DNA from 4 places in the Kurthia populi genome. Region 1 is predicted to be linked to each of the others. Evidence: riboswitches for the same ligand, from Rfam matches in the RefSeq annotation. Region 1 holds a riboswitch; each other region holds the start of a gene.
The links. A riboswitch is a leader RNA that binds a small molecule or an ion and turns the genes downstream of it on or off. The one in region 1 is predicted to bind S-adenosylmethionine.
Positions count from the first base shown of each region.

Region 2: it holds a riboswitch for S-adenosylmethionine, as region 1 does, so the genes downstream of both, ACFSY7_RS00395 (methionine ABC transporter ATP-binding protein) here and ACFSY7_RS16320 (bifunctional homocysteine S-methyltransferase/methylenetetrahydrofolate reductase) in region 1, are expected to answer to the same signal.
Region 3: it holds a riboswitch for S-adenosylmethionine, as region 1 does, so the genes downstream of both, ACFSY7_RS15085 (cyclase family protein) here and ACFSY7_RS16320 (bifunctional homocysteine S-methyltransferase/methylenetetrahydrofolate reductase) in region 1, are expected to answer to the same signal.
Region 4: it holds a riboswitch for S-adenosylmethionine, as region 1 does, so the genes downstream of both, metA (homoserine O-acetyltransferase MetA) here and ACFSY7_RS16320 (bifunctional homocysteine S-methyltransferase/methylenetetrahydrofolate reductase) in region 1, are expected to answer to the same signal.

Region 1 covers NZ_JBHUOR010000133.1:16,851-24,385, forward strand. Annotated here, with positions in the region: gene ACFSY7_RS16305 (Na+/H+ antiporter) at 1-1,623, opposite strand, end outside; gene hemG (protoporphyrinogen oxidase) at 1,742-3,142, shown strand; gene ACFSY7_RS16315 (class A sortase) at 3,201-3,911, shown strand; SAM riboswitch class I at 4,080-4,181, shown strand; gene ACFSY7_RS16320 (bifunctional homocysteine S-methyltransferase/methylenetetrahydrofolate reductase) at 4,267-6,126, shown strand; gene metH (methionine synthase) at 6,107-7,535, shown strand, end outside.
Region 2 covers NZ_JBHUOR010000002.1:77,240-84,774, forward strand. Annotated here, with positions in the region: gene ACFSY7_RS00385 (pyridoxal phosphate-dependent aminotransferase) at 1-1,084, opposite strand, end outside; gene ACFSY7_RS00390 (carbon-nitrogen family hydrolase) at 1,189-1,980, shown strand; SAM riboswitch class I at 2,063-2,163, shown strand; gene ACFSY7_RS00395 (methionine ABC transporter ATP-binding protein) at 2,250-3,251, shown strand; gene ACFSY7_RS00400 (methionine ABC transporter permease) at 3,253-3,942, shown strand; gene ACFSY7_RS00405 (MetQ/NlpA family ABC transporter substrate-binding protein) at 3,955-4,788, shown strand; gene ACFSY7_RS00410 (L-threonine 3-dehydrogenase) at 5,262-6,212, shown strand; gene ACFSY7_RS00415 (general stress protein) at 6,383-6,703, opposite strand; gene ACFSY7_RS00420 (long-chain fatty acid--CoA ligase) at 6,924-7,535, shown strand, end outside.
Region 3 covers NZ_JBHUOR010000128.1:17,194-24,728, forward strand. Annotated here, with positions in the region: gene phaC (class III poly(R)-hydroxyalkanoic acid synthase subunit PhaC) at 1-17, opposite strand, end outside; gene ACFSY7_RS15065 (polyhydroxyalkanoate biosynthesis repressor PhaR) at 154-678, opposite strand; gene phaQ (poly-beta-hydroxybutyrate-responsive repressor) at 847-1,245, shown strand; gene ACFSY7_RS15075 (PhaP protein) at 1,308-1,820, shown strand; gene ACFSY7_RS15080 (dicarboxylate/amino acid:cation symporter) at 2,067-3,362, shown strand; gene ACFSY7_RS15085 (cyclase family protein) at 4,072-4,818, opposite strand; SAM riboswitch class I at 4,901-5,001, opposite strand; gene ACFSY7_RS15090 (NAD(P)H-dependent flavin oxidoreductase) at 5,056-6,021, opposite strand; gene ACFSY7_RS15095 (CHY zinc finger protein) at 6,018-6,335, opposite strand; gene ACFSY7_RS15100 (energy-coupling factor transporter transmembrane component T family protein) at 6,348-7,091, opposite strand; gene ACFSY7_RS15105 (energy-coupling factor ABC transporter ATP-binding protein) at 7,039-7,535, opposite strand, start outside.
Region 4 covers NZ_JBHUOR010000143.1:40,984-48,518, forward strand. Annotated here, with positions in the region: gene ACFSY7_RS19865 (GTP-binding protein) at 1-1,490, opposite strand, end outside; gene ACFSY7_RS19870 (hypothetical protein) at 1,620-2,000, shown strand; gene ACFSY7_RS19875 (patatin-like phospholipase family protein) at 2,041-2,889, opposite strand; gene metA (homoserine O-acetyltransferase MetA) at 3,058-4,005, opposite strand; SAM riboswitch class I at 4,075-4,180, opposite strand; gene ACFSY7_RS19885 (sigma-54 interaction domain-containing protein) at 4,247-5,866, opposite strand; gene ACFSY7_RS19890 (amino acid permease) at 5,977-7,374, opposite strand.

The sequences.
Region 1 (7,535 bases):
ACGCAAGGTAATGAAGAAGCTCATAAACATATTCGTTTCCTGTCGATTCAAGCGATCCTCAATTGTTGATAAAAGATTTGCATACATATCATCATCGAGCTGATTATCATCATGCAGTTCCTCAATATGCTTTCGTTCAATGTTAATGGCGCGCTCGCGTAATTTCGCTAGCTCTTGTTTTTGTTTATCTGATTGTTCCGCATTTGCTTCTAACTGCAGCTGCCTAAACATTTGCTGCAACTCATCTATTAGCTCATAGGTGATGCGTCGATTTTCATCATTAATCGATGTTTGTAGTGATTTAACGGATTTTAAGAGCACTTGCATTTTTGCACGATTAAATGAGTACTGTCCTTCTGCAAGCTCAATTCCCTCATCCTTATCGGTAAGCATCGGAAGAAAAATCGTCGCTGTAAGTAATGTGAATAAAATAACAGCAGACGCTAAAAAGATAATAAGTGAGCGCTCTGGGAAGTTTGCTGTCCCATTTTGAATAAAGTAAGGAAGCGATAAAATCCCGGCCATTGTAACGGCACCGCGCACACCTACAAGGCTACTGATTAAGCTCGTCTTTAATGTTGGACGTACTTGGTCGCGCCCGAAGCGATATTGGAATGTACCAAATGTATAGGACCAGATGAAACGAACACCTAAAATAACAAACCCAATCGCTACGGCATCAAAAATTAAAATCCAGTTATTCGTATGACGATCGGATAAAGAATTCGCCATGGAATCAGGAATGTTTAAGCCAAGTAATAAGAATACGAGACCATTTAAAATAAATAGCACAATCGACCATGTATTTTCTGTGAGCATCTGCTCTTCCGCAAGCATAGGCTCGGCTTTTTCATTAATGAGCGCATGAACAATCCCACCAATTACGACGGCGATAACGCCAGATGCGTGAAATAAATCTTCGGCGATTAAATAAATAATAAACGGTGTGACGAGCTGGAATAACGTATGGAACACCGTATCGCGAATACCTGAGCGACGAAGCCAAAAGCGAATTTGACTAAGTACAATGCTAATCGCCAGTCCGAGTAGTGCCCCTACGATAAAGGTATAAGAAAATTCAACAACGGCTGATTTTAACGAGAAATAGCCTGATACTGCGGCACCAACCGCAAATTTAAAGGCAACTAAGCCCGAAGCATCGTTGATTAATGATTCACCACGAACAACACTTAAAATACGCTCAGGGATTTGCACACGTTTGGCAATCCCGTTCACCGCAACGGGATCGGTTGGTGATAAAATCGCCGCAAGCGCAAAGGCCGCCGCATATGGAATAGATGGAATGAGCCAGTGAATAAACAAACCACCGAGCACAGTCGTAATAATTACGAGCACAATGGCATTACTTAAAATAAAGCCGCGCATATTCCATAGCTCTTCACGCGGGAAATTGCGCCCATCATTATAAAGAAGTGGTGCAACGAATAACAGCAAGAACCATTCGGATTCAAGCTGGATATCAAAGCTTGGGAAGATAATGGCTAAAATAATCCCAAAGCCAATTTGGACAAGTGCCATCGGAAGAAATGGCAAATAATGACCGAGAATATTTGATAGTAATAAAGACAGCATTAATAAAATAACTAAAATAAGTAAGTCCACTGAATTTGACGCTCCTTTCTTAAAATATGTACAATTCATGGAAATGAGTAGAACTGCTAGCGATGCCACTAAATGAACGAGTATACTAAAAGACGAAGAAGTTAAAGGAGGCCGAATAATGGCTCAGTCTACGAAAACTATCGTTGTTGTAGGTGGCGGTATCACTGGATTATCAACGATGCACTACTTAACACGCGAATTACAACATAAAAATATACGTCTTGTATTAGTTGAAAAAGAGGCACAGCTTGGCGGTAAAATGGCGACGCATGAGGAAAACGGCTTTGTCATGGAGCTTGGCGCAGATTCCATTGTGGCACGTCATAAAAGTGTCATGCCTTTAATCGAAGAATTAGGGCTAGAAGATCGCGTCGTTTATAATGGCACAGGCGTCTCTTATATTTATACCCAAAATGAGCTACATGCTATCCCACTTGAGAGCATGTATGGCATCCCGATGAATAAGGAAGCACTACAACAAAGCACCCTTATTTCTGAAGCGGGTAAGCGAGCTGCTCTAAATGATTTAACATTACCAAATGAGCAATTTACAAAGGATTCATCTATTGGCGAATTCCTTGAATATTTCTTTGGTGAAGAGCTCGTGAAAAAGCAGATTGCCCCTGTATTATCGGGTATTTATTCAGGTGATCTGTATTCATTAACATTAGCATCTACAATCCCCTATTTAATCGATTATAAAAACCAGTATGGTAGTATTTTAAAAGGCTATGCGGCGAATAAAGACAAGTTTATCAGTCTATCACATAATAAGTTCTTATCATTTAAAAATGGCTTACGTGAATTGTTTGAGCGCTTTGAAGAGCTGTTAACGACAGTCGAGTTTTTAAAAAATACGGCTGTAACGAAGCTTGAAACAGTGAATGAGAAAACCATCGTTCATTTTGACCATCATGAGGCGATTGAAGCAGACCATGTCGTATTAGCGACACCACATCGCATGGCACAGGAAGCGCTAGGTGATGAACGTTTAACACCTGCCTTTGATGCCTTTAAAACGAGCTCGATTATTACCGTATATTTAGGTTATGAAGTCGGCAATGACGTCCTACCAGCAGAGGGCACTGGTTTTATTGTAGCAAATAGCGACGCCGTAAACTGTGATGCCTGCACATGGACAAGCGCAAAATGGCCAAATACATCAAAAGACGGCAAGCTACTACTGCGTGTCTTTTATAAAAAAACGAATCCGAAATTTGCGGAGTTAATCAAGCTCACAGAAGAAGAGTTAGCACAGCTTGCGATGAAGGATGTTGCGACATCCCTTAATATTGAGGAGCAGCCGTTGACAATTAAAGTATCGAAATGGACACAGCAAATGCCCGTGTATAATTTAGAGCACGCGGCCGCTGTGAAAAATCTAGAGCAACAAATGCAGAGCTATTATCCAACTATTACACTGGCAGGCTGCTCGTATTATGGTGTGGGCATCGGGTTATGCATCGCGAACGGTAAAGAGATTGCGACTCGCATTGCAGCGCAACTTACGACGGTTTAATTCGTTCCAAAACAGGTATTAACAACATAACGAATCGTCGATGAAAGGAAGTAAAATAATGGCGGAGCATACAGCTAAAAAAGGTGGTAATAAATGGTTGACCATTATAGGTGTACTATTATTAATCGCAGGGTTAATTCTCGTATTTAATAAGCCGATTATGGGCTTTATAGTCAACCATATGACGGACTCAACATTGCAAAATAAAGCGGGCAAAAATTACGATGATAGCATCGCAAAGGCAAAGGAATCAGAAGATGTCACATTTGATTTTGAGCAAGTAAAAGACATTAGCCTCGGCGAAGTATTGAAGGCACAAATGGATTCGAAAAAACCTGATTCAATCGGTATGGTGAGTGTGCCAGATGTAAACATGCAGCTACCGATTTTATATGGTATTTCGAATAAGAATTTAGCTATTGGCGCAGGCACAATGAAGGAAGAGATGCCAATGGGGACAGGAAACTATGCACTGGCCGGCCATAATGTGCGTAATGAGCGCTCTTTATTTAGTCCACTAACATTAGCGAAAACAGGTATGAAAGTATATGTGACGGATTATGATAAAGTATATATTTATGAAATCGATAAAATTTATAATGTTGAAGCGTCACAAGTCGAAGTCATTAATGACCATAAAAATAAAAAAGAATTAACACTCGTAACATGTAGCTTTAATGGTACGAAGCGTCAAATTACACATGCGAAGTTTATACGTGCAATGAATATTGACGAGGCACCAAAAGAAGCCTTTAAAGAAGAAAAATAATGACAGAGAAATCATCGTTGTCGGTGGTTTCTTTTTTTTGATTGAATGGAATGCATCATTGCATTGTCTTTCTAATTTTGCATGAAAATCATGAAAAAAAGACAGAGCTATTGACGTTCTTTCATCTAAGATGTATTATTCATATAATATTCTAAAAATTAAATCAATTTCTTATCAAGAGAAGCAGAGGGACTGGCCCGACGAAGCTTCAGCAACCAGCCGAAAGGTCAGGTGCTAATTCCAGAAGGTAATAACCTTAAAAGATAAGAAGGACTATGCATATATCCCTTCTTATTCTAACGAGTAAGAGGGTTTTTTTATTGGGGAGATTGATAAATAGAAGGGAAGTTCATAGATGGGATTGCTGAACGATTTAAAAACGAAAGTATTAACAGCGGACGGTGCGATGGGCACGTTGCTTTATTCATATGGGATTGACTACTGCTATGAGGAATTAAATGTGTCAAAGCCAGAAATTATCGAGGATATTCATAAGCGTTATATCGAATCAGGTGCAGATATTATTCAAACGAATACATATACAGCCAATGCGATTAAATTAGCTCGCTATGGTATCGAGGACCAAGTTGTAGCGATTAACGAAGGTGCAGTTGCGATTGCAAAACGAGCTGCAGCGCCAGGTGGTCAGTATGTACTTGGGACAATCGGTGGCATTCGAGGAATTCGCAAAACGGATGAAACACTAGAAGAAATTTTAGAAGCACTGCATACGCAGGCAACAATTTTAATCGAAGGCGGCGTCGATGGCTTATTACTTGAAACATTTTACGACTTTGAAGAGCTATCAGCATTAGTGAAATTACTACGTGCACACACAGCGCTACCAATCATTGCACAAGTATCGATGCATGAGCCGGGTGTTCTACAAAACGGTGTCTCATTAAATGAAGCACTTCATACACTTGAATCCCTTGGTGCCAATATCGTTGGCGTGAACTGTCGTCTAGGTCCGCATCATACCATCCAAGCGTTTGAAAACGTAGAGCTGCCAGAGACAGCCTTCTTATCAGCCTATCCAAATGCGAGCTTATTAGACGTTGAGGACGGTAAAGTTGTTTATGAATCAGAGGCAGATTATTTCGGCCGCGCAGCAGTACTATTACGTGACGAGGGCGTGCGTCTAATCGGCGGTTGCTGTGGGACGACACCGGCGCATATTGCCGAGGTGAAAAAACGTTTAGCAGATCTTCCACCGATTAAAGCAAAAATTGTCGAAAAGAAAAAGTCATTAATTATTAAAGATGCAGATGAAGCTGCACATGAACCACTGCATGTACAGGCGAAAAAACAGCGTACGATTATCGTCGAGCTTGATACGCCACGTCATTTAGAAACGGATGCGTTCGTTGATGGTGCACGTATTTTACAAGATGCCGGTGCAGATGCGGTGACGATGGCGGATAACTCGCTTGCTTCACCTCGCGTCAGTAATATGGCGATGGGTGCTCGTTTGAAATATGAAAAGAATGTTCGCGCACTGGCACATATTACATGTCGTGACCGTAACCTAATCGGTCTGCAATCGCATTTAATGGGCCTTGATGCGCTAGGAATTACGGACATTTTAGCGGTGACAGGGGACCCAACAAAGGTAGGAGACTTCCCAGGGGCAACGAGTGTGTATGATGTTTCAAGCATCGAGCTACTTGAGCTAATTAAAAAATTAAATGAGGGCATTTCATTCTCAGGAAAGCCGCTTCGTAAAAAGGCGAACTTCTCTGTCGCAGGCGCCTTCAATCCCAATGTACGAAATGTGGCGCGCGCTGTACCACGACTTGAGAAAAAAATCGCAGCCGGTGCAGATTACTTTATTTCACAGCCGGTGTATACGAAGGAAAAAATCATTGAGGTGTACGAGGCAACAAAACATATTGAAGAGCCTATTTTCTTAGGTATCATGCCACTGACAAGTCTACGTAACTCAGAATTTTTACACAATGAAGTACCGGGCATTAAGTTATCCGAAGATGTACTTACGCGTATGCGTGACTGCGAAGAGGATAAACAGCGTGCACGTGCAGAGGGACTTAAGATTGCAAAGGAGTTAATCGACGTCGCCGCACCACTATTTAAAGGAATTTATTTAATTACACCGTTCATGCGCTATGACATGACCGTTGAGTTAATTGATTATATTAAGCAGCTAGATGCACAAACTGAGGGGGAACAAGTAAATGTCGAAACAACGCATTGAGGACCGTATTCAAGATCATATTTTAATTTTAGATGGTGCGATGGGGACAATGCTCCAAAACGCTGATTTAACAGCAGAAGATTTTGGTGGCGAAGAGTTAGATGGCTGTAATGAAAACCTGAATTTAACACGCCCAGATGTTGTACGTGATATCCACCGTGCTTACTTTGAAGCAGGAGCAGACATCGTAACGACCAATACATTTGGTGGGACACCGCTTGTATTAAATGAATATGGTTTAGGCGAGCATGCGTATGAAATTAATAAACGTGCGGTAGAGCTTGCGGTTGAAGCAGCAAATGAGTTTTCAACACCTGAATGGCCACGTTATGTTGCAGGTGGGTTAGGGCCAACGACCAAAACATTATCGGTAACAGGTGGTACGACATTTGATGCACTACAACATGATTTTTATGTGCAAGCAAAGGGATTAATTGATGGTGGTGCGGATGTTTTATTAATGGAAACATCACAGGATATGCTGAATGTAAAAGCAGGAACACTTGGTATTAAACAAGCGTTTGATGAGCTAGGAAAAGAATTACCGGTTATGATTTCAGGAACGATTGAGCCAATGGGTACAACACTTGCGGGTCAAACAATCGATGCATTTTATATTTCAATCGAGCATATTAAACCACTGTCAGTCGGCTTAAACTGCGCGACTGGACCAGAATTTATGACAGACCATATTCGTACACTTGCGGAAGTAGCGACGAGCTATGTTAGCTGTTACCCAAATGCTGGACTTCCGGATGAGGAGGGTCATTACCATGAAACACCTGAGTCATTATCGAAAAAACTAGCGGCTTTTGCAGATAAAGGCTGGCTAAATGTTATTGGTGGTTGCTGTGGGACGACACCTGCGCATATTAGCGCGATTCGCGAGGCAGTAAAAGACAAAGCACCACGTAAGCGTCCAGACCATGATCATCCGCATATGGTATCAGGTATTGAGCCATTAATGTACGATGATTCAATGCGTCCATTATTTGTAGGGGAACGTACAAACGTTATCGGTTCACGTAAATTCAAACGTTTAATCGTAGAAGGTAAGTTTGAAGAAGCGGCAGAAATCGCCCGTGCGCAAGTGAAAAATGGTGCGCATGTACTCGATATTTGCCTAGCCAACCCAGACCGTGATGAGCTAGAAGATATCCGTAACTATATGGAAGAAGTCGTAAAAAAAGTAAAAGTACCATTCGTTATCGACTCGACGGATGAGAAGGTAATCGAAGAAGCACTAAAATATTCACAAGGGAAGGCCATCATCAACTCCATTAACTTAGAGGACGGCGAAGAACGTTTTGATGCCGTACTACCACTTGTGAAAAAATACGGTGCCTCAATCGTTATTGGGACAATCGACGAAAAAGGGATGGCTGTTGACCGCCATCGTAAGCTTGAAA
Region 2 (7,535 bases), on a different contig from region 1:
AGCCCTCGCCGTGCTCACCAAAGCCATTACCAGCAGCAACGGCAACATTGGCTTTAGCAAGCAGTACATCCGCAAATTCCTCGCTTGTCATACCATTTGGCACAGGTAGCCATGCAAAGAAGCTACCAGCCGGAATGGTAATATCCCAGCCGATTTTTGCGGCAGCCTCTTTTAAAGCATGACGACGCGATTCATAAATCGCTAGCTGCTCTGTCACACATTGCTGTGAGGAGGTTAGCGCCACGGCACCGGCATGCTGAATAGCAGGGAATAGACTGCAATAGAGATGGTCCTGAATAAGATTTAAGCCAGCAATCATGTCGCGATTTCCGACTGCAAAGCCAACGCGCCAGCCGGCCATATTATACGTTTTTGATAGCGTATAAAATTCAACACCGATCTCTTTAGCGCCCGCGGTTTGCAGGAAGCTTGGTGGACGAATGCCATCATAGCCAAGTGAACCATAGGCGAAATCATGCATCACTGCAATATCATGCTCCTTGGCTAATGCGACGGTTTCAGCGAAAAATTCGGGTGTTGCAACAGCGCCTGTAGGATTGTTTGGATAGTTGATATACAAAAGCTTTGCAGCCTGTTTTTGTGCCGGAGTTAATGCATTGTAGTCCGGTAAAAACTGATTGTCAGCCGTTAGTGGCATCGTTTCAAATTGGATATTGGCTAGTGCTACACCGGATAAATAATCAGGGTACCCTGGATCAGGTAATAGCATCGTATCACCGTCATCTAGCATAACCATTGGCAATTCCACTAAGCCTGCTTTGGCACCGAATAAAATGGCGACTTCCGTATTAGGGTCAATATCGACATCGTATTCACGTTTATAAAATGTGGCGATTGCCTCTTTAAACTCTACTGTACCACGAAATGGTGAATATTTGTGCATGCTAGGGTCAGCGGTTGCTTGTTGCATCGCCTCAATAATATGTGTTGGTGTTGGACGGTCTGGGTTCCCTTGTCCTAAGTTAATGACATCGCGTCCTTCTGCCACTGCTTCTGCCACATTTTTTGATAGCTTCGCGAAAAATTGCTCAGGAAGTTGTTGCATCTTTTTTGATAATTTCATGTAGGTGCCTCCAAAAATAATCTATTGTATAATAGAAAGAAATATTCTGAAAATTATTCTCATAGTAGACCTTTTTCAGAAAAATGTCTATAGGTGGTGTCGTGATGAAATTAGGCTGTATTCAATTTAAAGTCGCAACAGGCGATGTAGAAAAAAACTATGCACGCGTAAATGAATTAGTACGCGAAGCACACGCAAAAGGTGCAGAGCTCGTTGTTTTACCAGAGATGTGGAATTCAAGCTATGCACTGAAAAAATTAGACGAGCTAGCAGATCCAAATGGTGAGCGCGCAAAGAAATTTTTAAGTGAGCTTGCGAAGGAGTTAGGCATTCATATCGTTGGTGGCTCTGTTTCGACGAAAAAAGGCGACAAATTTTATAATACGATGCTTGTGTTTAATAAAGACGGTGAGCAGGTTGGTGAATACGACAAAGCACATTTATTCCGCTTGATGGATGAGCATTTATATTTAGCAGCGGGCTCAGGACAAAATAATTTCAAATTAGGTGACTTAGATGCGGCGGGTGTCATTTGCTATGATATTCGTTTTCCAGAATGGCTACGCCTCCATGCGCTAAACGGTGCGAAGGTCATTTTCGTTTCGGCACAGTGGCCAACACCTCGCATTGATCATTGGAAAACATTATTACAAGCGCGTGCGATTGAAAATCAATGCTTTATCGTTGCGGTAAATCGTACAAGTCATAAGCCGGAAAACTTTAACGGCAACTCAATGGTGATTGAACCATGGGGGGAAGTGTTATGGACGGGTGATGCAGAGGAAGAGCTAGCGATTGTCGATGTTGATTTTGATAAGGTCGACGAGGTACGTAAAAAAATTCCCGTGTATGATGACCGTCGCCCAGAGCTATATCAAGATATTTTGAAAAATTAATTTTTTTCTGAAAATATATTGACAATGGACGTAAAAAGAAATACTATTGATGACATAATCATAAAAACAACTAAATAACTAGGATTTATCAAGAGCGACGGAGGGATAGGCCCGATGATGTCCAGCAACCCCCATTATGGGAAGGTGCTAATTCCTACAGAATGTATTTCTGAAAGATAAATAACGTTTATAATAGAAAGCGTCTTTCAGAGGAAAGGCGCTTTTTTGTTTTCTGAAAAAGTAATTTTACAAGAATAAGAGGTATGCGCATGATTGAAATAAACAATGTCTCAAAAGTATATCGAGCAAAGAAAAAAGAAGTTATCGGTGTAGATAATGTCAATCTTACAATTAATGACGGCGAAATATTCGGAATAGTCGGATATTCTGGTGCCGGGAAGAGTTCATTATTACGTTGCATCAATTTATTGGAGCAGCCAACAGATGGTGAGATTTTAGTTGATGGCCAAAATTTAATGACACTATCAGGTAAAGAACTACGGCAGGCACGCCTAAAAATCGGTATGATTTTTCAGCATTTCCACTTGATTGACCAAAAGACAGTCGGTGAAAATATTGAGTTTTCATTAAAGGCTGCGAATGTCGCAAAAGACAAACGCGAAGCGCGCATTAAGGAACTACTCACAATGGTTGGGCTGTCTGATAAGAAGGACGTTTTTCCCGGTCAGCTATCAGGTGGTCAAAAGCAACGTGTAGGTATCGCAAGAGCGTTAGCGAACGAACCAACGATTTTATTATGTGATGAAGCCACATCCGCACTCGACCCGACGACAACGACAGCCATTTTAAAATTATTGAAAAAAATTAATCGTGAGCTTGGTATCACCATTGTCTTAATTACGCATGAGATGGAAGTAGTCAAAGAGATTTGTGACCGCATGGCAATTATGCAAAACGGACGTGTTGTCGAGCATGGCAGTGTGTACGATATTTTTGCCAATCCAACAAATCCATTAACGCAGGAATTTATCGGCAGTGTTGTGTCCTTTGATATTCCATCAGAAATTATGCATACATTTAATGGCACTATCGTCAAAGTATTATTTAAGGGCGATACCGCAGGGCAAGGAATTATTTCCGATATGCTACAGCAATTTGAAGTACGAGGAAATTTCCTTCACGGTACGATTGAGTACATACAAGAGCGTCCACTCGGCATCTTCATCATGGAATTAATCGGTGACGGACAAGATATTAACCGCGCCATCACGTATATGGAATCTCGCGGTGTAACAGTGGAGGTGCAGTAATATGTTTGATTTCGCTCATTTTACATCGATGCTCCCAGACATTTGGACATCCTTTGGCCAAACGCTATTAATGGTCGGCATTTCATTAGTAGTCGTACTCGTTATTGGGTTGCCACTTGGCTTATTATTATTCATCACAAGTCATGGGTTTTTCGCCGTACGTAACTCCGGCAAAAAGGTAAATCGCATCGTCAATAATGTGTTAAGTTTTGTAATTAACTTTGTGCGCTCGATTCCATACATTATTTTATTAGTCGCACTTATTCCGTTAACTAAAGTGCTTATTGGTGACACAACAGGTCCACTCGCTGTGAGTGTTTCGTTATCTGTTGCGGCCATTCCATTTTTCGCACGACTTGTCGAAACATCATTAAAAGAAATTAGTAAGGGGGTTATCGAAGCGGCAATCGCAGCAGGTGCCTCTCCTTGGTTAATCATCAAGGAAGTATTATTACCAGAAGCAAAATCAGGGATTATTCAAGGCATTACGATGACAATCATTAGCTTGATTGCGTACTCTGCGATGGCAGGTACAATCGGCGGCGGTGGTGTCGGAGACTTAGCGATTCGCTTCGGTTACTATCGCTATGACGATACGATTATGATTGCGACGATTGTTATTTTAGTTATTCTCGTTCAGGCTGTACAAATCTTGGGCGATACGATAGCAAAAAAAGTGAATAGAAAATAGGGGGATTTGAATATGAAAAAGTGGTTAGTAGCAGTTTTGTTAGTTATTGTGACCGCAGCACTTGCGGCGTGTGGTAGCGGTGACGCGAAAGATACAGACAAGGAAACAACATCAAAAGAAATTACAATCGGTGCAACAGCCGGTCCATATAGCGATATGCTGAAAAAGGCCATTGTTCCAGGTCTTGAGGAGAAAGGCTACAAAGTAACATTAAAAGAATTCAGTGATTATATCCAACCAAACAATGCATTAGATAACGGCGATATTGATGCCAACCTATTCCAGCACTCTGTATACTTAGAAAACTTCAATAAAGAAAATGATACAAAATTAAAAGCATTAATTATCGTGCCAACAGCTCCAATGGGCTTCTTTTCTGAAAAATATAAAACGATTGATGAATTACCAGAAGGCGCTAAAATCTCAATTGCAAATGACCCATCAAACTTAGCACGTACGCTGAAATCATTAAAAGAACAAGGCTTAATCGAAATTAGCGACGATGTAGATCCATTAGTCGCGTCAACAAAAGATATTACGAAAAATCCGAAAAACTTTGAGTTTAAAGAAATCGAAGCGGCTGGCTTACCACGCGCAATCGAAACATCTGATTTAGCGGGTGTCCCAGGAAACTTCGCATTAGCAGCCAACTTAAACTTAGAAGATGCGGTATTTTTAGAAGATATGCCAGATCAATTCCGTAATGTTGTCGCAGTACGCGAGGCAGACGAGAATTCACAGTTATCAAAAGATATTAAAGCCGTAGTTGAATCAGCAGATTTCGAAAAAACAATCGATACAGAATTTAAAGGCTTTGGTAAACCAGACTGGATGAAAAAGAAATAACATGTAGTACAAGCATGGCTGGGACAAAACATGTCATTTTCTTTTTTAGCGTTCGCAACGAAAAACCGGAACTGCGCTGTAGCGCGGTTCCGGTTTTTCTTATGCTCATATGAACGGTTGTTTTTATACGTATGTCCCAGCCTCGTTTTTTTGTAAAAAATGAAAATATGTCTAAAGTGTGACGTTGGATACCTGCCAAAGGAAAGCGTTTTCTTAATGTATGCTATGCTATTTACCTACCTTTAAAACTAAATTATTTTACGTCTAAATGCTTATGTCTTTTAAAATATGTGTTTTTTGAGAATACAAATATTGTTTTCTTAAAGAATACATTATATAATATAAAAAACAAAAAACATTGATAAAACAGCGTTTGTAAAGATATTTTTGTACATCTAGAAAATACATTTGTTTTTATTTTATATATGTGTTTTCTGAAAATACATTTGTAAGCTGTAAGAGGAGGAAAAGAAATGAAGAAAATCATGATAACAGGTGCTTGTGGTCAAATCGGTTCAGAGCTAGTAGAGAAGTTGCGTGTGGAGTATGGGACAGAAAATGTTCTTGCGACAGATATTCGCAAACCGGTAAGCTCTTCGGGGCCATTTGAAGTGCTTGATGTCATGGATGCTGAACGCATGTATGACATCGCAAACGCTTTTGGCGCAGATACATTAATGCATATGGCTGCTCTTCTTTCTGCCACTGCTGAAAAAGATCCAGTATTTGCCTGGAACTTAAATATGGGTGGCTTAATGAACGCTCTTGAAACGGCTCGTAAATTAAACCTACAATTCTTCACACCAAGCTCAATCGGCGCATTTGGTCCATCAACACCAAAGGACAATACACCGCAAGATACGCTACAACGTCCAACGACGATGTATGGCGTCAATAAAGTAGCGGGTGAATTACTATGTGATTACTATTACACGCATTTCGGCGTGGATACGCGCGGTGTCCGTTTCCCAGGCTTAATTTCAAATGTGACGCCTCCGGGTGGTGGTACGACAGATTATGCAGTCGACATTTATTATCAAGCTGTAGAGAAAGGTCACTATACATCTTATATTGCGGAAGGTACGTATATGGATATGATGTATATGCCAGATGCACTGCAAGCGATTGTTGATTTAATGGAAGCAGATAGTAACACACTCGTTCACCGTAATGCATTCAATATTACAGCGATGAGCTTTACACCAGAGCAAATCGCCGCATCAATTCAAAAAGTAATGCCAAACTTCACGATGGACTACGATGTCGACCCAGCGCGTCAGGCAATTGCAGATAGTTGGCCAAATTCTTTAGATGATAGTGCTGCAAAAGCGGAATGGGGCTTTAAAGCAGCCTATGATTTAGATAAAATGACAGTCGATATGCTTGAAAAATTACGCCGTAAATTATATCGCACAGCTTCATAACGATAAATTGAAAAAGAGGCTGGGACAAAACACGTCATTTTCCTTTTTTAGTGTTCGCAACGAAAAACCGGAACCGCGCTACAGCGCGATTCCGGTTTTTCTTATGCTCATTATGAACGGTTGTTTTTATGCGTATGTCAAAGCCTCTTTTGATTGCTTAAAAGTACTGTTTATTTTGTCGCCACAACGACTAATTTCCCCGCATCCAAATGTACATCGAGTGCGTTTGCCTGCTCATCGGTAACGCCAAGTGACATGAGCTGTGTTCGTAGTTCAGATTCTCGGGACGTAAATAAATTTTTAACACTGTTCATAACACCTTGTTCGGCTACGCCAACCTGTGAAATATGTAATGCTTTGGCGATATCATCAGCGCGATCCTCATACCGTGAAAAAACATAAATTTGGTCTCGTTCAAAGCCTTCTTTCAATAATAAATCAACTTGATTCTTTAAACGTACAGCATTTTCAACAACAAAATAATTCATCATAAAAACCTCTCCTTTGTCTTGCTATAGTTTTTTGTTCCCGTTTTATAACGTAAGATAAACGGCTCAAAAGAAAAAACGTAAATTTTCTCTATAAGTTAATTAAAATTCTATAAAAATAAAATATTTTCTAAAAATTCTGGATTTTTAACGAATAATTTTATACACTATTTTATACAGGATTTGGTAATCTTGACAACAATGCTTAGGGGGATGGTTAACGATGATGGATACACAACTAGTATTAAATGGTTTTGTAAAACGGGTCGAGACGTACTTTCCGCATAAAGAAATCGTATCACGTACATCAGCGGACAAGATTCACCGCTTAACGTATAAAGATTTCGCGACTCGTACACGTAAGTTGGCGTCAGCATTAGAAAAAATAGGGATGACAAAAGGGATGAAGGTAGGGAGCTTTGCGTGGAATCAGCATCGCCACTTAGAAGCTTATTTTGCAGTGCCATGTACAGGTGCAGTGCTACATATGATTAATATTCGGCTGGCAGATGAACACTTAGAATACATTATTAATCATGCACAGGACGAAATTTTATTAGTCGATATTGATTTATTTGAAACGATTGAGCGTATTCTACCGAAACTAACAACGGTTAAACAGATTGTCGTGATGAGTGACTCAGATGATTTACCAGAAAGCCAGTTTAGTGCGCTTTATTCATATGAAAAGTTACTAGCTGAGGCACCGGATGATTATCAATTCCCGACAGACTTAGATGAAAATTTACCAGCCGCAATGTGTTATACAAGTGCCACAACAGGCTTCCCTAAGGGCGTCGTGTATACACACCGAGGGCTTGTGCTACACGCCATT
Region 3 (7,535 bases), on a different contig from region 1:
GGTACTCCATTACTCACAACAAAACCTCCAATATCAAAATAAGTAGTATGTTTCAGTATCCTTTAGCGGAAAAGTAAAGGATATCCAAATGGCTTCATTTATTCTAGGAGTGGCTCTATGTTGATGAAAATGTAACACATTCGTTTAGGAATATTATTTTTTCGTCTGTGGCGTGTTTTTTGCAGCAGGTGTTGCCGCTGTTTTCATTTGTGCATTCGGTGCTGGTGTCAGAGGCTTTTGCGGCACCGCCTTTGGTGTCGTAGCAGCTGCTTTTGCCTCTACTTGCTTCGTTAATAACTCAATGACCGTATCTAATTTTTTATCTAGACGGTTCACCGTTGTTTTTAACTGCTTAATTTCTTTTGCGTGGCTATCATGTGCATCCTCTTGTACGTCTAATTGATCTTCTAAATCAATTAACTTCGACTCTACATTAATAACAAGTGAAGCAATGCTCGCAATTTCGTCGCGTGATGGGACGTTTACTTGTTTTAAATAAGATTCTGTCATGCCATTCACAAGCCCTTGATATTGTAAATATTGCTTTTGTACTTGCCCTAACCCTTCTGCGAATGCGGGTTGTTCAAGTGTTGATTGAATCGAGTCGCGGAATGCGCTCTCTGTACGGTCGTACATCTCTTTCCAGATACCGAACGCATCAAATGTTTGATTCGTCACGTAAATTCCTCCTCTATCAATAAAATCGTTTTACATTTTTCACTTTACCATAATCTTCAATTATTTCAATTAATTTTACTGTTTAGAAAAAGTTTTTTGAAATACTTGACACAAAATGCACATAGGTGTAAATTACACTTATAAGTAATTTGAAGATAGGTGATAGCAATGAATTCGAAAAAACCACAAATGGGCGCACCAAAAAACATTTTAGTGCCCATCATCTTGCTCCATTTGCGTGATATTAACGCTTATGGATATGAGCTAATGGAAAAGCTGACAACATTCGGTGTTGATTCTGTCGACCGAGGAAATTTTTATCGTATTTTACGACAACTTGAAAAAGATGAGCTTGTTACTTCCGAGTGGAATACGGAGGAAAATGGTCCAGCGAAGCGTATTTACGCCATTACTGAAGAAGGTCTGAGCTACTTAGACTTGTGGGCCGGTTCATTTGGCGAATACCAAAAACTCTTAACGAACTTCTTCAAATTGTACAATCCGTTCCTTTTCCCTAGCACGCCAGCTAGTAAAAAGACGGATGAAGCGGATGACATCAACGACTAGCAGCCAAGACTCCCCGCTCATGCTTTAAAAAAACATGACCACTATTAGGGAGGAAATTTAACATGGCAAACGAACTATTAACAAAAAGCGTAGATCTTATTTGGGACAACTGGTTAAACAGTGTAAAGGCAATCAATACGGTGCAAGAAGATGCAGAAAAACGCGCAGTAGAAGCATTCGCTGCACAAAAATCAGCATTCGATCAAGCACTTACTTCTTATAAGAATGTCGAAGAAAAATCAAACCAAGCGATTAAAGATTGGCAAAAACAAGTGACTTCTTCATTTGAAGCATTCACAACACCTGCACAGTCTGCACAATTGTCTACGTGGATCGACACGTTAAAAGAAGCAACAGAGCAAGCGCAAGAATTATCTTGGAAACCGAACCACGCTGTCGTGGATTACATCCGTAATGCGCAAACAGAATGGGAAAAAGCAATCAACACAACGCTTTCTGAGCAAAAATCAGAGCGCCAAAAAGCATTAGCAAACATTGAAGATTTAACAGCGAAACTAAAAGAAAATCACAAGTCTTTACTTGATTCAATTCCTGCCGTTCCAGTTGTAAAATAATGAATGTAAGAGTCTGTTATGGTACAGGCTCTTTTTATTTCCATCTATTATATAACCGCGATAAAGAGTAGATTCTATTCTTTATCGCGGTTTTTTGTCGTTTGAGAAGATATTTCATTGTCAGAAAAGTCAAAAGACCAAAAAGACCAAAAAAACCATTATGACCACAATATTCACAAGCACAGAAATTCGTACTACATTAGGTCTTGTAAGCGTTTTATTAACTACATACAAAGGGGTGTACGTATGAAAAGAGTCAACTTACGTAACTTAACGGTTCAAGTGGTGCTGGCCATTATCCTAGGGATTATCGTAGGGGCGATTTTTCCAAGTTTTGGCGCACAGCTAAAAATTTTAGCAGATATCTTTATTAAATTGATCAAAATGCTTATTGCACCAATTATCTTCCTAACAGTAGTGACGGGTATTGGTAGCATGGGTGATATGAAAAAAGTCGGCAGTATCGGCTTAAAGGCACTTATTTATTTCGAAGTGATGTCCACGATTTCACTTGCTATTGGCTTTATCGTAGTCCATATTATTAAACCAGGTGTTGGTGTTAATACAGATGCACTTAAATCAAGTGGTGCAGATATTAGTGAATATACAAAGGCTGCTGCAAATCAAGATCATGGTATTCAAGCATTCGTTATGAGTGTGTTACCAGAAAACTTCTTTGGAGCAATTGCGAACGGTGAGTTACTACCAGTGCTTGTCTGTGCGGTATTCTTCGGCCTTGCAGCCGCTTCTATCGGTGATCCAGTGAAACAAGTTATTACATTATGCGAGCAAGCCTCTCAAATTTTCTTCAAAATTGTTGGGATGGTAATGAAATTCTCACCACTTGCTGCATTTGGTGCAATGGCCTATACAATCGGCAACTTCGGTATGGGTTCATTATGGAACTTAGGAAAATTAATGCTTGGCGTATACATTACAATGGCATTATTCGTTATCGTCATTTTAGGTCTCGTATTACGATATGCCGCAAACGTCAATATTTTCAAATTCCTGAGCTATATTAAAAATGAATTATTAATTGTTTTAGGGACTTCTTCATCTGAATCTGCCCTACCACTCATTATGAAAAAATTAGAACGCTTCGGCTGTTCAAAACAAGTTGTCGGTCTTGTTGTACCAACAGGTTATTCGTTTAACTTAGATGGTACCGCCATTTATTTATCAATGGCCGCAATGTTTATCGCACAAGTATATGATGTGCATCTATCCATTTGGCAACAACTTTATTTACTACTGATTTTAATGGTGACTTCTAAAGGGGCTGCTGGTGTAACCGGCTCTGGCTTTATTACTCTTGCTGCAACACTTGCCGCATTCCCAATGATTCCAGTCGCAGGGATTGCCCTTTTAATTGGTGTTGACCGCTTCATGTCAGAAGCACGTGCCATTACAAATATTATCGGTAACTCGGTAGCAACCGTTGTTGTTGCGAAATGGGAAAACGAATACGATCCGAAACAGCATGATGTCCTCGTCGCTGAATTAAAAGAAGAAAAGCGCTTGCGTCACGAACATGCTTAAGTTATAAATGGGCTTGCAAACATTGCAGGACCATTTTTTTGTTCGCAAAAAATTGTCAGATGCCCAAGGAGCGGTTTTTGGCTACGACATATTTTTTAATAAGTGTCATTCATATGTGTATGCACCTATAAATGTAATAAGCATTTGATTGAATGACGAAAAAACATATAGAATTACTAAAGCTAAGTAGATAACTACTATTAGTTTGTACAAGTCATTTGTAAAAACAGGCATATTTAGCGCCTCTAGCGGGGGTGTTTTATGTATTTTAAGGCATAAAAGGGACGTTTCCACACATAGCAAGCTGCATAAATGAGCTACACAGTACAGATTGTCGTTTTTTGAATAAATAATGTGAGATGCTCGTTCGTGTAGTATTTCAAGCGCTCTAAAACGGTACTTTTTTATGCAAAATGAACCCTTAGAGACCCCTTTCTAGCGTAAAATGCGCTTTTTCGGGCGTTGAAAATAATAATAATTTTTGACGATGGCGTGGAATAACAGTTTTTGTTGACAGATTACGCGGTATCGTTAGTAAACGTTTTAAATTTTACCGGACCATTGTCCTGAATTGGCACATATTTTTAAGTATGTCGTAGCCAAAACCCGCTTCCTGAAGATTTCGTTCATTTCAAATGAAGCAAATAAAAAAGAGGATGGAAAAATCCATCCTCTTTTTAGTGACAAATGAGTCTTGCACGAATGAGTGCTACGGTAGTATCGCAAATGAGCGTACCGGAAATCCTGTTGCTTTATCAGGTTTTGCGACGATATTGAATATGACCGCGCCTTTAGCGGGTAATTGATCTAAATTCGTCAACAACTCAATCTGATAAGCATCTTGCTGTAACACATAAAGCTCTGCCTTGAGCGCTTTATTTTTATAAAATTCCTCACTTGAATCCGTATCAAAGGTTTCATGACCGACTGCGCGAATGTGGCGCTCTTCAAATAAGAAACGGAGTGCTTCAACAGACCAGCCTGGCGTATGAGCCACATCGTCTGCATCCTTATTATTAAATGTGTCGCTATCATCAATGCGCTTTGACCAGTCGGTACGTAGTGCGACAAATGAGCCGCTATCGATTTCCCCGTACTGTTCCTCAAATGACAGGATTTCTCGTACGGTAATCGTAAAATCAGGATTTTTTGCGACGTCTGTTGAAACGTCGATGACAACGAGCGGTAATACAAGCTCTTTTAACGTAATATCATTTAAATAGCGGCCGCCTTCAACAAAATGAACTGGCGCATCAATATGCGTGCCATATTGTCCTGCAAAGGTAAATTGTTGTGCGAAAAAGCCTGCTGAATAATCGAATAACGTTTTCTTCTCAAGCGGCGAGAAGGCATTAAAGCGGGGGGTATCGGCACTAAAACTATGCGTTAAATCCACCCATGTACGCTCCTTTAAAAGTGATAGTGCCTGTTGAATCGATTGCTGTGTGGTTGTCATACCTCATCTCCCTTTCGATTTAAGTAACAAAAAAACCTCTTCTCGATAAGAAGAGGTTGGTGTCAAATGGGATGCCGTTCTCTTCTCATCTTTTAGCAAATGATGCTACAGGAATTAGCACAGTACAAAATGTCTGTTGCTGCGTCTTCAATGGGCCAGTCCCTCCAACGCTCTTGATAAGAAAGTGATTTAGTTGTTGATACTTATATTAAAGTAATCCGCTAGGAATTGCAAGTATTATTTTGAAATTTCTGAAAAACGCGTTACTACTGCTTTATATTCCGCTTCGATGCGCGCAAATAATTCCGCCACAGTAGGCACATCATCGATCAAGCCAATGACCTGTCCAGCAAAGGCCATACCATTCTCCTCACCATCATGGATTAACCGGCGATTCGCTTGCCCGCTAATATGTTCCTTTAATGCCTCATAGGTCGGTGTCTGTTGCTCAATGGCTAAAATTTCATCCGCAAAAGCATTATGAATAACACGTGCAGGACCACCAATCGAACGTTTAACGACGACAGTATTTTGCTCTGTGCTATCGAGTAAAAGTTGCTTGTAATAGTCCGAAGCATCGACACATTCCTTTGTAGCAATAAAACGCGTACCCATTTCAATACCCTCCGCACCGAGCGCAAGTCCTGCCGCAAGACCACGACCATCCGCTAAACCACCTGAAGCAATAACAGGAATCGAAACCGAATCAACGACGCGTGGTGTAAGGACCGTTGTGCCTAAGTCATCACGTCCTAAATGGCCGCCGCCTTCTTGACCTACGACGATGACGGCATCGGCGCCAAGCTCCTCTGCCTTTTGTGCTTGGCGCACACCCGCCACAAGTACGAGCTTTTTAATACCCGTTCCTTCTAGCATCGCTAAAACCGTAGCGGGATTTCCACCTGTAATGGATACAACCGGCACTTTCTCGTCAATCGCTACTTGTATAAACGCCTCATAACCTGTTCCGTGCATCCCCATCGCAAAATTGACACCAAAAGGCTTATCCGTCAGTGAACGCGTACGCTTAATTTCACGTCGCAGTGCTTCCGGATCAGGTAAACTTAACGCCGTAACCTGACCTAATCCGCCCGCATTTGAAACCGCAGCCGCTAAATCAGCATAGGCCAGATAGGCTAGGCCGCCTTGAATAATCGGTAATTGAATTCCAAAAAGCTCTGTAATCCGTGTGTTCATCGTCATTCCTCCATTTCAAAATACAAGTGGTAATGCCCCTCACAACGAGGGTTCCATGCAGCGTGACAATGTGGACATGTATCATGTGCTAAATAGGTCGCAATCGACAATTCTTCATGACAACGCCCACAAAGAATTGCCTTTTCATCCCACTCCATTTTTGTCCATCGTGTAATCGGGTGATCTGCTTCCTCCTCATGACATTGATAGCATGGATAATATGTATGACAACATTTCATTTTGATAGCGATAATATCCTTTGCTGTATGATAGTGGACGCAGCGTGTTTGCTCATCTACAAGTTGACCACGAAGATTCATAATTGTCACTCCTTATAATAATAATACAATGATTGATACAAATATTGGAAATAAAATGCAGTAACCATCCTTTTTTTGAAAAGCAAGAAGATGAAAATGTGTTCGATTAAACCCCTGTCGAAATCCGCGTGCTTCAATCGCAATGCTTAACCGTTCTGCTCGTGTAATGAGTGCTAAGAGTAGCGGAATCACTTGTTGCACTGGGCTATACAACCGTTGTCTAAACCGTTTTATTGTGATGCCTCTCGCCTGTTGACTTAGACGAATCCGTTCCCATTCTTCGATAATTAATGGGAAAAAGCGTAATGCCAGAACAATCATTAATGCCCATTGGCCAACAGGAATACGCCATTTTTCAAGAGGGCGCAACATTGTTTCAAGTCCAAGTGCAAGCTCAAGTGGTTTGGTAGTCGCTGTTAATAAAACACCACTTAAAATCATCATTAAAAGCTTAAGGACATAATGTAGGCCCATTAAAAATCCTGCTAAATAGGTTATACCTGAAAACATACTATGATAAAGCAACGTCAGCAATAAAATTAGAAGTAATGGGCGTATTGAATGTAGCGCATAGCTAAAAGGGATTTGTGCAAAATGATATAACAAGCCGACTACGAATGCCGAAAAAACAAGTTGTATCCACTCGTGAATTTGGGTGAAACCGATTAATAGAAAGCTTAACCCTATTATTTTAGTCCGTGGATCAAGACGATGTAGAATGGACGTGCGTGCTACATATTGAATAACTTGTTCCATTAGGTATCGCCTCTTTCATAATTTGGATGAGTGCGGGCATTGAACGTGCGCGTGGCAGCGGAGATTGTAAGCGTTGTTCTATTAAGTGAAACATCGCAATAGGTGGTGGAAAATAAACTCCTTTTCGTTTTGGAACCTCAAAGAAAAATTGCTCCGTTTCAAACAGTTGAGGGGCCTCATCTTTAGCCATCAACAAAACATCATCTGCAAAAGTTAACACATCCGTTAATTCATGAGTAATCGCAATAATCGTATGTCCTTGCTGTTGCCATTTTTTCAAAATCGACAGCACTAGTGCGCGTTGCACTGGATCAAGTCCAGCTGTTGGTTCATCTGCTAGCAAAATAGTTGGCTCCATCATAAATACAAGAGCAAGTGCTAACCGCTTTTTTTGTCCCCCACTAAGTTGATAAGGCAACATCGGTAAAATAGATGCATCTAGCT
Region 4 (7,535 bases), on a different contig from region 1:
TCTGTATGCTTTATATGTGCCTTCCCTGTCACAAGTGTCACGATTATATCTGTTACAGCAGAGCCTGTCAGTAAACCATGATGCGCACGTTCAAGCACATGCTTTTGAATCAGGTTTTGCTGACCGACGAGTAAATCATCTGCATGGCATTCATTGATAAAGGTGATGCCCTGTCCGCGTGGCGCTGGCTCCATGCGTAAATGCACTTCTGCATAATGCTTCAACGGCTCAAAATGACCATAGCCCTTTGTCGATGTAAAAATCGTTTCTTTATAAATAATCGTTGGTGCCTCAAACTGCACCATTAATTGAAAGCGTTCTGCTAGCACTTGTTGCAATACTTCAAGCTGAATGACGCCCATAATATGCAGATGAATTTCCTGCAACGCTTCTTGCCACACAATTTCAAGCGATGGGTCTTCCGCCTCGAGCAAGCGGAAATAGCGTAGCATTTCCTTCGGCGAAACACCGTCTTCAAACACCACACGAGATTGTAAAGTCGGTACTAAGCTCGGTGCCTTATACGATACCGCGTCGCCAAATGTCGTACCAATAACGGCGTTCTTCAAGCCATAAATCCCGACGCTTTGTCCGGCGATGGCTTCTTGAAGTTGCTCAAATTTCTCCCCATTATATAAGCGAATTTGCCCTACCTTCATCATTTCACCATCGATTTCGAGTGCTTTACGTGCTTTTAAACGACCCGCATCGATTTTCAAATAGGCAATACGCTGACCCTTTTCGTCATGGCGGACTTTATAGACACGCGCTGCAAACGGTGCAGCCGCGTCATAATTTGTAGCCGTTAAGCGGTCAAAATGCTGTAAAAACGTTGAAATACCCTCATCTTGTAATGCTGAGCCGTAATGGACCGGGAATACTCGCTCGTCACGAATCATCTGGCAAAGTGCCGCTTCAAACACATCGCGCGTATAGCCGGTCTCAAAATAACGCTCCATTAACGTATCATCAAGTGCCGCAACAGCCTCTGCTAATGGCTCATCCATCTCTTTTGTCAAATGATTCGTTAATACGACCGTATTCGGCGTCAGCAATGCGTGAATACTTGCAATAGCCTTGTCTAAATTAGCGCCTTCTCTATCCATTTTATTAATAAAGAAAAACGTCGGAATATGGTGTTTTCGAAGTAATTGCCACACCGTTTCCGTATGTCCCTCAACACCATCTACGGCATCAACGAGCACTACTGCATAATCGAGCACTTGAATGGCGCGCTCCATTTCTGGTGAGAAGTCGACGTGTCCGGGTGTATCAATCATCGTATATGTATTGTTGTTATACGTAAAAATCCCTTGCTCCGCAAAGACGGTAATGCCTCGTTCACGTTCAATTGGGTGCAAATCTAAAAAAGCATTTTGATGATCGACACGACCACGTGCCTGAATACCTTGACCATAATATAAAATTTGTTCCGAAAAAGTTGTTTTTCCGGTATCTACATGCGCAAATATCCCGAACGTTTTATACATGTTATCGTCCTCATTTCCTTGAAACTGCTTTTATTATAGCACTTCTCTTCTCGAAGCATAAACCGTCTAGAAAAAGGGTAATCTAAAGATATACTTCCATATGACGAATACTAAGGAGGCGGTTTATAGATGATGGTAGGGGATACGTTTTCAGCGAAGCGAACATTTACACGCGGTGACGTATTTGCATTTAGTAATATTACCGGCGATTTCGGTTCATTGCATACGATGCCGGATAGTCGTGGGCGTGTCCGGGTACACAGTTTATTAATTGCCAGCATTGCTACTAAAATTGGCGGCGACCTTAATTTCTTTTCAGAAACACTTGACCATACATTTATGAAGGCAGTTTATACGGGCGATGAAGTGACTTGTAAAATTACGATAACGAGCGTTACCTCTCTTGATAATTCGTTCCATGTCGAGATGGCGCTTATTTTTAAAAATGCCGAAAATGAAACCGTCGCCACAGGCAATGGTAGTGGCTTTATCCCGAAAAATATATCCTAATAAAAAAGCTTCTCGCGCCAGTACGCAAGAAGCTTTTCTATTAGTTTAAACTTAAAAATTCCTTTAAATCATTCATACGTAGTGTCGCCTCATGTACCCCAAGACGATAATTCGCTCGCATTTTCACAACATCCTTCTCCATGCCCTCAATGCCATATGGCGGGCGGAAAATAAATGCTTTGCCTTCACGTTCAAGCTGCTCACATTTTGCAACCGTTTCATTGTAGCGATCCACACGTTCTAGCATGACATCGACTAGCTTCGGATATTTTTTACGCATTAGCTGCATTGCTGCTTTTGTTTGGCGGTCCATCGTTTTGTAATAACCTTTTGGACGCGTTAAGACGATAACATGCTTCTCATATCCCTCATCAATGGCATGTTGCACTGGAATCGGGTCTGCTAATCCACCGTCATAATACGGCACGCCATTTAATTTAATTTCCGGAAACATGACCGGAATCGCACAAGTAGCACGCAACAACTGACTATCAGTATCCATCGTCTGTACGTCCATAAATTCTACTTCACCAGTATTAGCATTTGTCACGCCCGCAAGCGCTGTGCCTTCGTAGCTACGGAATGTTTGCCAATCAAATAATTCAAGCTGATTTGGCAACACATTCCAACCAAAGTCTAACCCAAATAATGAGCGTTCTGTTAAGAAGTTTCGCATACCTACATAACGCTTATCATGTCGATACTCCGTAAAGACGCGCATCGTACGCTCAGGCTGCTTTGAAATATAGGAGCATAAATTAATTGCCCCCGCTGAAATCCCAATAATATAGGGCATCATAATCTCTTCGCGTAATAAGGCATCCAGTACACCGCTTGTATAAATGGTGCGGAATGTACCCCCTTCTAAAATCAAACTCGTTTCGTTCACTGTCGCCACTTCCCTTATTTTTCTGCCTATTTATCGTACACTAAATGTGAAAAACTGTCATATTGTTTTCGTATAAATATGCTTTTCATTTTTGTCCATCAAAAAACACTTCCAAAGCTTGCTCCTTGAAAGTGTCTTTTTCTGTTCTCTTTTTAGTTTTTCATCTATTTATAAACAGGAAGACGTTAGCGAATGATTTTCTCCTTTGTCTACCCAATCATATGGCGTTTCTTGGTATACATAGTAATTTAACCAGTTTGAAAATAATAAATGCGTATGTGAACGCCATGTATTACGCGGTTTTTTCGTTGGGTCATCTTCAGGGAAATAATGTTTTGGTAGTTCTGGATTTAAGCCCCGTGCGACATCGCGCTCATACTCTAATGCTAGCGTATCCGCATCATATTCTAAATGCCCGGTCACGAGCACATGACGTTCATCTTTTGAAATCATTAAAAAAGCACCTGCTTCATCTGATTCGGATAATAATTCAATGTCTGGATGATTTTTTACCGCTTCCGTTGATATCGATGTATTACGCGAGTGCGGTGCTGGGTAAATGTCGTCAAAGCCACGAATTAGTTTCACAGTGCTATCATATACTTCATGGTCAAAAATACCAGAGCACTTCGTTTCAAGTGGGTATTTTCCAATGCCATAATAATGATACAGTGCTGCTTGTGCGCCCCAACAAATATGCATCGTTGACGTCACATGCTCCTGTGCCCAGTCCAAAATTTCTTTATGCTCCTCCCAGAAATCGACCTCATCAAACTCAAATAATTCAATGGGTGCACCGGTGATGATCATGCCATCATACCGATCTTTTTTGATTTCATGAAATGTTGAATAAAATGTTTCTAAATGTGATTTTGACACATTTTTTGACTCATGTGTTGCGGTATTTAAGAACGTGACATTCACTTGTAGTGGTGTATTTCCTAATAAACGTAACAGCTGTAATTCTGTTTTTTCTTTTTCAGGCATTAAGTTGAAAATTAAAATATTTAATGGACGAATATTTTGGCTCTTTGAGCGCTCCTCCTCCATAACGAAAATCTTCTCTTCTTTTAATCGTTCTGTTGCCGGTAAATATTGTGGAATGTTAATTGGCATGTTCCTGAACCCCCTCAAATTCGTAAAAAAAGCCCTTCTTAATAAAAATAAGAAGGGCAATTTATCCGTTTCTTATCTTCCAAGTACAAAACTTGTAGGAGTTAGCACCTTTCTACTAGTGTAGAGGTTGCTGAAGCGTCGTCGGGCCTTTTCCCTCGGCTTCTCTTGATAAGACTATGCAGTTTCAGTTATCATAGCAAAATTCCAAATACTTTGCAAACTTTTCTGAAAAAATAGAATATTATTCATAGGATACTTGTTTTTCGAGCTGGTATTTTTGAATCTTACGCACAAGTGTCGACTGATTACAGCCTAATGCCTTCGCTGTTTGACGAATGCTAGGGTATTGTCCGAGCGCCTCTTTAATCACTTTTCGCTCAAAGGCATCCACTTGATTTTTTAGTGTCTGATTCTGATCATAAATAGGCGTTTGTGTAAACGTATCATCGACTAACGGCACTGGATTATGCTGTTGATACTCCGGCTTTTGAAATTCTCGCTGAATGTATTGCAGGGTAATGGTCGACTGCTGCGTTAATAAACTAACGCGTTCAATAAAATTTTTCAGCTGACGAATATTTCCCGGCCAATAATACTGCGTAAGACGGTCGACTGCTGCTTCCTCAATCGTACGCTCAATGCTATATTTCTCCATTACTAAATGTAAAAATCGGTATGCAAGCGGTGCAATATCCTCCTTACGTTCACGCAGTGGTGGAATACGTAGCGGAATAATATTTAAACGATAAAATAAATCCTCGCGAAATTCACCGCGCTGCACCATATCATATAAATTACGATTCGTTGCGGTAATGATCCGCACATCCACTGGAATCGGTTTAATCCCTCCTACACGGGTGATTTCTGATTCTTGTAATACGCGTAGTAGCTTTACTTGTAGCGATAATGGCATCTCGCCAATTTCATCGAGGAAAAGTGTACCTCCAGAGGCAAGTTCAAAAAGACCAGGTTTCCCTGTTTTATTCGCCCCAGTAAACGCACCACCCATATAGCCAAAAAGCTCCGACTCTAATAAATTTTCTGGAATAGCACCGCAATTGACCGTAATCATCGGTTTTTGTGCACGGTGACTTCGCTGATGAATTAATTTCGTTAATTCTTCCTTACCTGCACCTGATTCCCCCGAAATAAGTACCGTCGAATCGACGTTGGCAATGCGTGTGGCTTTTTCAATCACTTGGCGCATCGCTTTAGAAACAGCAATCAAGCTCGTTGAAGATTGTTGCTTTAATGCTTCAAGTTGTTCCTTATACTGTGCACTCTGTGACTCTAAGCGTTCAATCGTGCGCTCCATGTCACGTAGTTCAGTCATTTCACGTGAATTGGCGACAACATATTCCACATTGCCCGCCTCATCAAAAATCGGTAGCGCCGTTACTAATACGACATGTCCATTGGCGAATGTTTGCACGATGTCTTCCCGCTTTTTCGATTTTAGCACTTTCATGGTCACCGACTCATTCATAATGCCGCGTTCAACAAATTCCATCACTGGTAAATAGCGTGCATCGACCTCAAACATCTTGCGATCGGCTTCATTTTGAAAAACGATAATGCCATCTGAATTACAGATTGTCAATCCATCACTAACCGAGTTCAACACATGTTCGATAAATTGCCACGATGTCGTCATCTCTTTATCGTGAATAATAAATAAATACGATGCTTCAAGTTCAATAATATGTACAAAGCAATGTTCTAAATCCAAATAGGTTTGTTGTTCTATACGGAATTGTTCAATAATCTCTGCATATTGCTGCGGTGGCTGCTCACTATTACTAGAAATCCACTGAAACTGGTGATCGGTCAAAATATACGTAATCAATTGTTTTAATTCCATCGACAATCCCCTCCGAAGCCTAGCTTAACATGAACATTGTGGAAAAAAAAGCACTTGTCCGCATGAAAAAACAGGAATCCCCCAGTAGGAATTCCTGCTATTTCCATAAGCTATTCTACATCTGCATTTCGTGTAGCACTTGCAGTCGTAAGCGTTGTTTTCTTCAGGCGCTCACGTAGGAAGAAGCTACCAACGACGAAAATAACGAGTATCGTACTCATATAAAACTGGGCCTGCAAAGATGAAATGAACATCTGACAAAGATACACACCCGCAAGCATCGCAATCGTGACATACGTTAAATACGGGAATAGCCACATTTTAATCGCGAGTGGCTCTCTTTTGGTTTTTTCATACTGTTTACGGAAACGAATATGTGCGACAGCAATAAAAATATACACGATAATCATTAAGGCACCAACTGCATTACCTAAGAAGTAGAAAATAACATCTGGCGAAATAAAGTAAAGAATGGCACAAAAGTATGCGACAACCGTACTGCCAATGATTGCAAATGTTGGTGCACTGCTTTTCTTCGATAGCTTCATAAAAATCGCTGGTGCATCACCTTTTTCAGCCATACCAAGTAGCATACGTGAACTTGTGAAAATCGCAGAGTTCATTACGGAAATAAGTGATGTAAAAATAACAATTTGCATTAGCTGTGCAGCCATCGGAAGACCGGCCATTTCTAAAATGTTGGCGTATGGCGCTGCTAGTAGTTCCGTGTTATTCCACGGAATAATACAAATCATAATTAATACCGAACCAACGAAGAACAATGCTAGACGATAAATAACATTATTAATAGCACGGACGATATTACGCTTTGGATCCTCTGATTCACCCGCTGCAATGGCGGCTACCTCTGCCCCGCAAATAGAGAAAATAACGAATACAATCCCTGTAAAGATTGGTAGCACACCATTTGGCGCAAAACCACCTGCCTCTTGTATAAATGCAAAGCCATTATGTTCAAACGTCGGTAACACACCAAAAATCATTAAGGCGCCGACTACTAAGAACACGATGATAGCCCCTACTTTAATAAATGCTAACCAGTATTCAAATTCACCAAATGTTTTAACGGAGTATAAATTAATGGCTGTTAGTAGTAGCGTAATCCCTACACTACCGACCCATACTGGAATCGACGGTACCCATGAATGCAGCATGCCACCAATAACGGCCGCTTCTAAACCTACAATGAACACCCAACTCGCCCAGTACAACCAACCAACTGTATAACCTGCCCAGCGGCCAATATAACGACTTGAATACGCTGCAAACGAGCCATTCTCTGGTTTTGTTGAAGCCATTTCACCAAGCATTCGCATAATGAAGACAATGATTAGACAGGCCAATATGTACGAAACGATTGTAGCTGGTCCTGTTGACATAATGTTTTTCCCTGTGCCGACGAATAGTCCTGTTCCGATAATCCCACCAATTGAAATCATCGTGATGTGACGTGTTTTTAATGTTTTGCCTAATTCTACTTGCGCCATATTCCAACACCTCCATATTTTTCCCTCAACCTTTACTATGCAATTTTCGTGCCAACTTTTAAAATCACCGAAAGCGCTGTTAGAGCTTCACTTTTAAAGCAATCCTACATTTCATTACAAGCATAAAATGCAATTTTTGTTGCAAAAACGCATCATTTTTC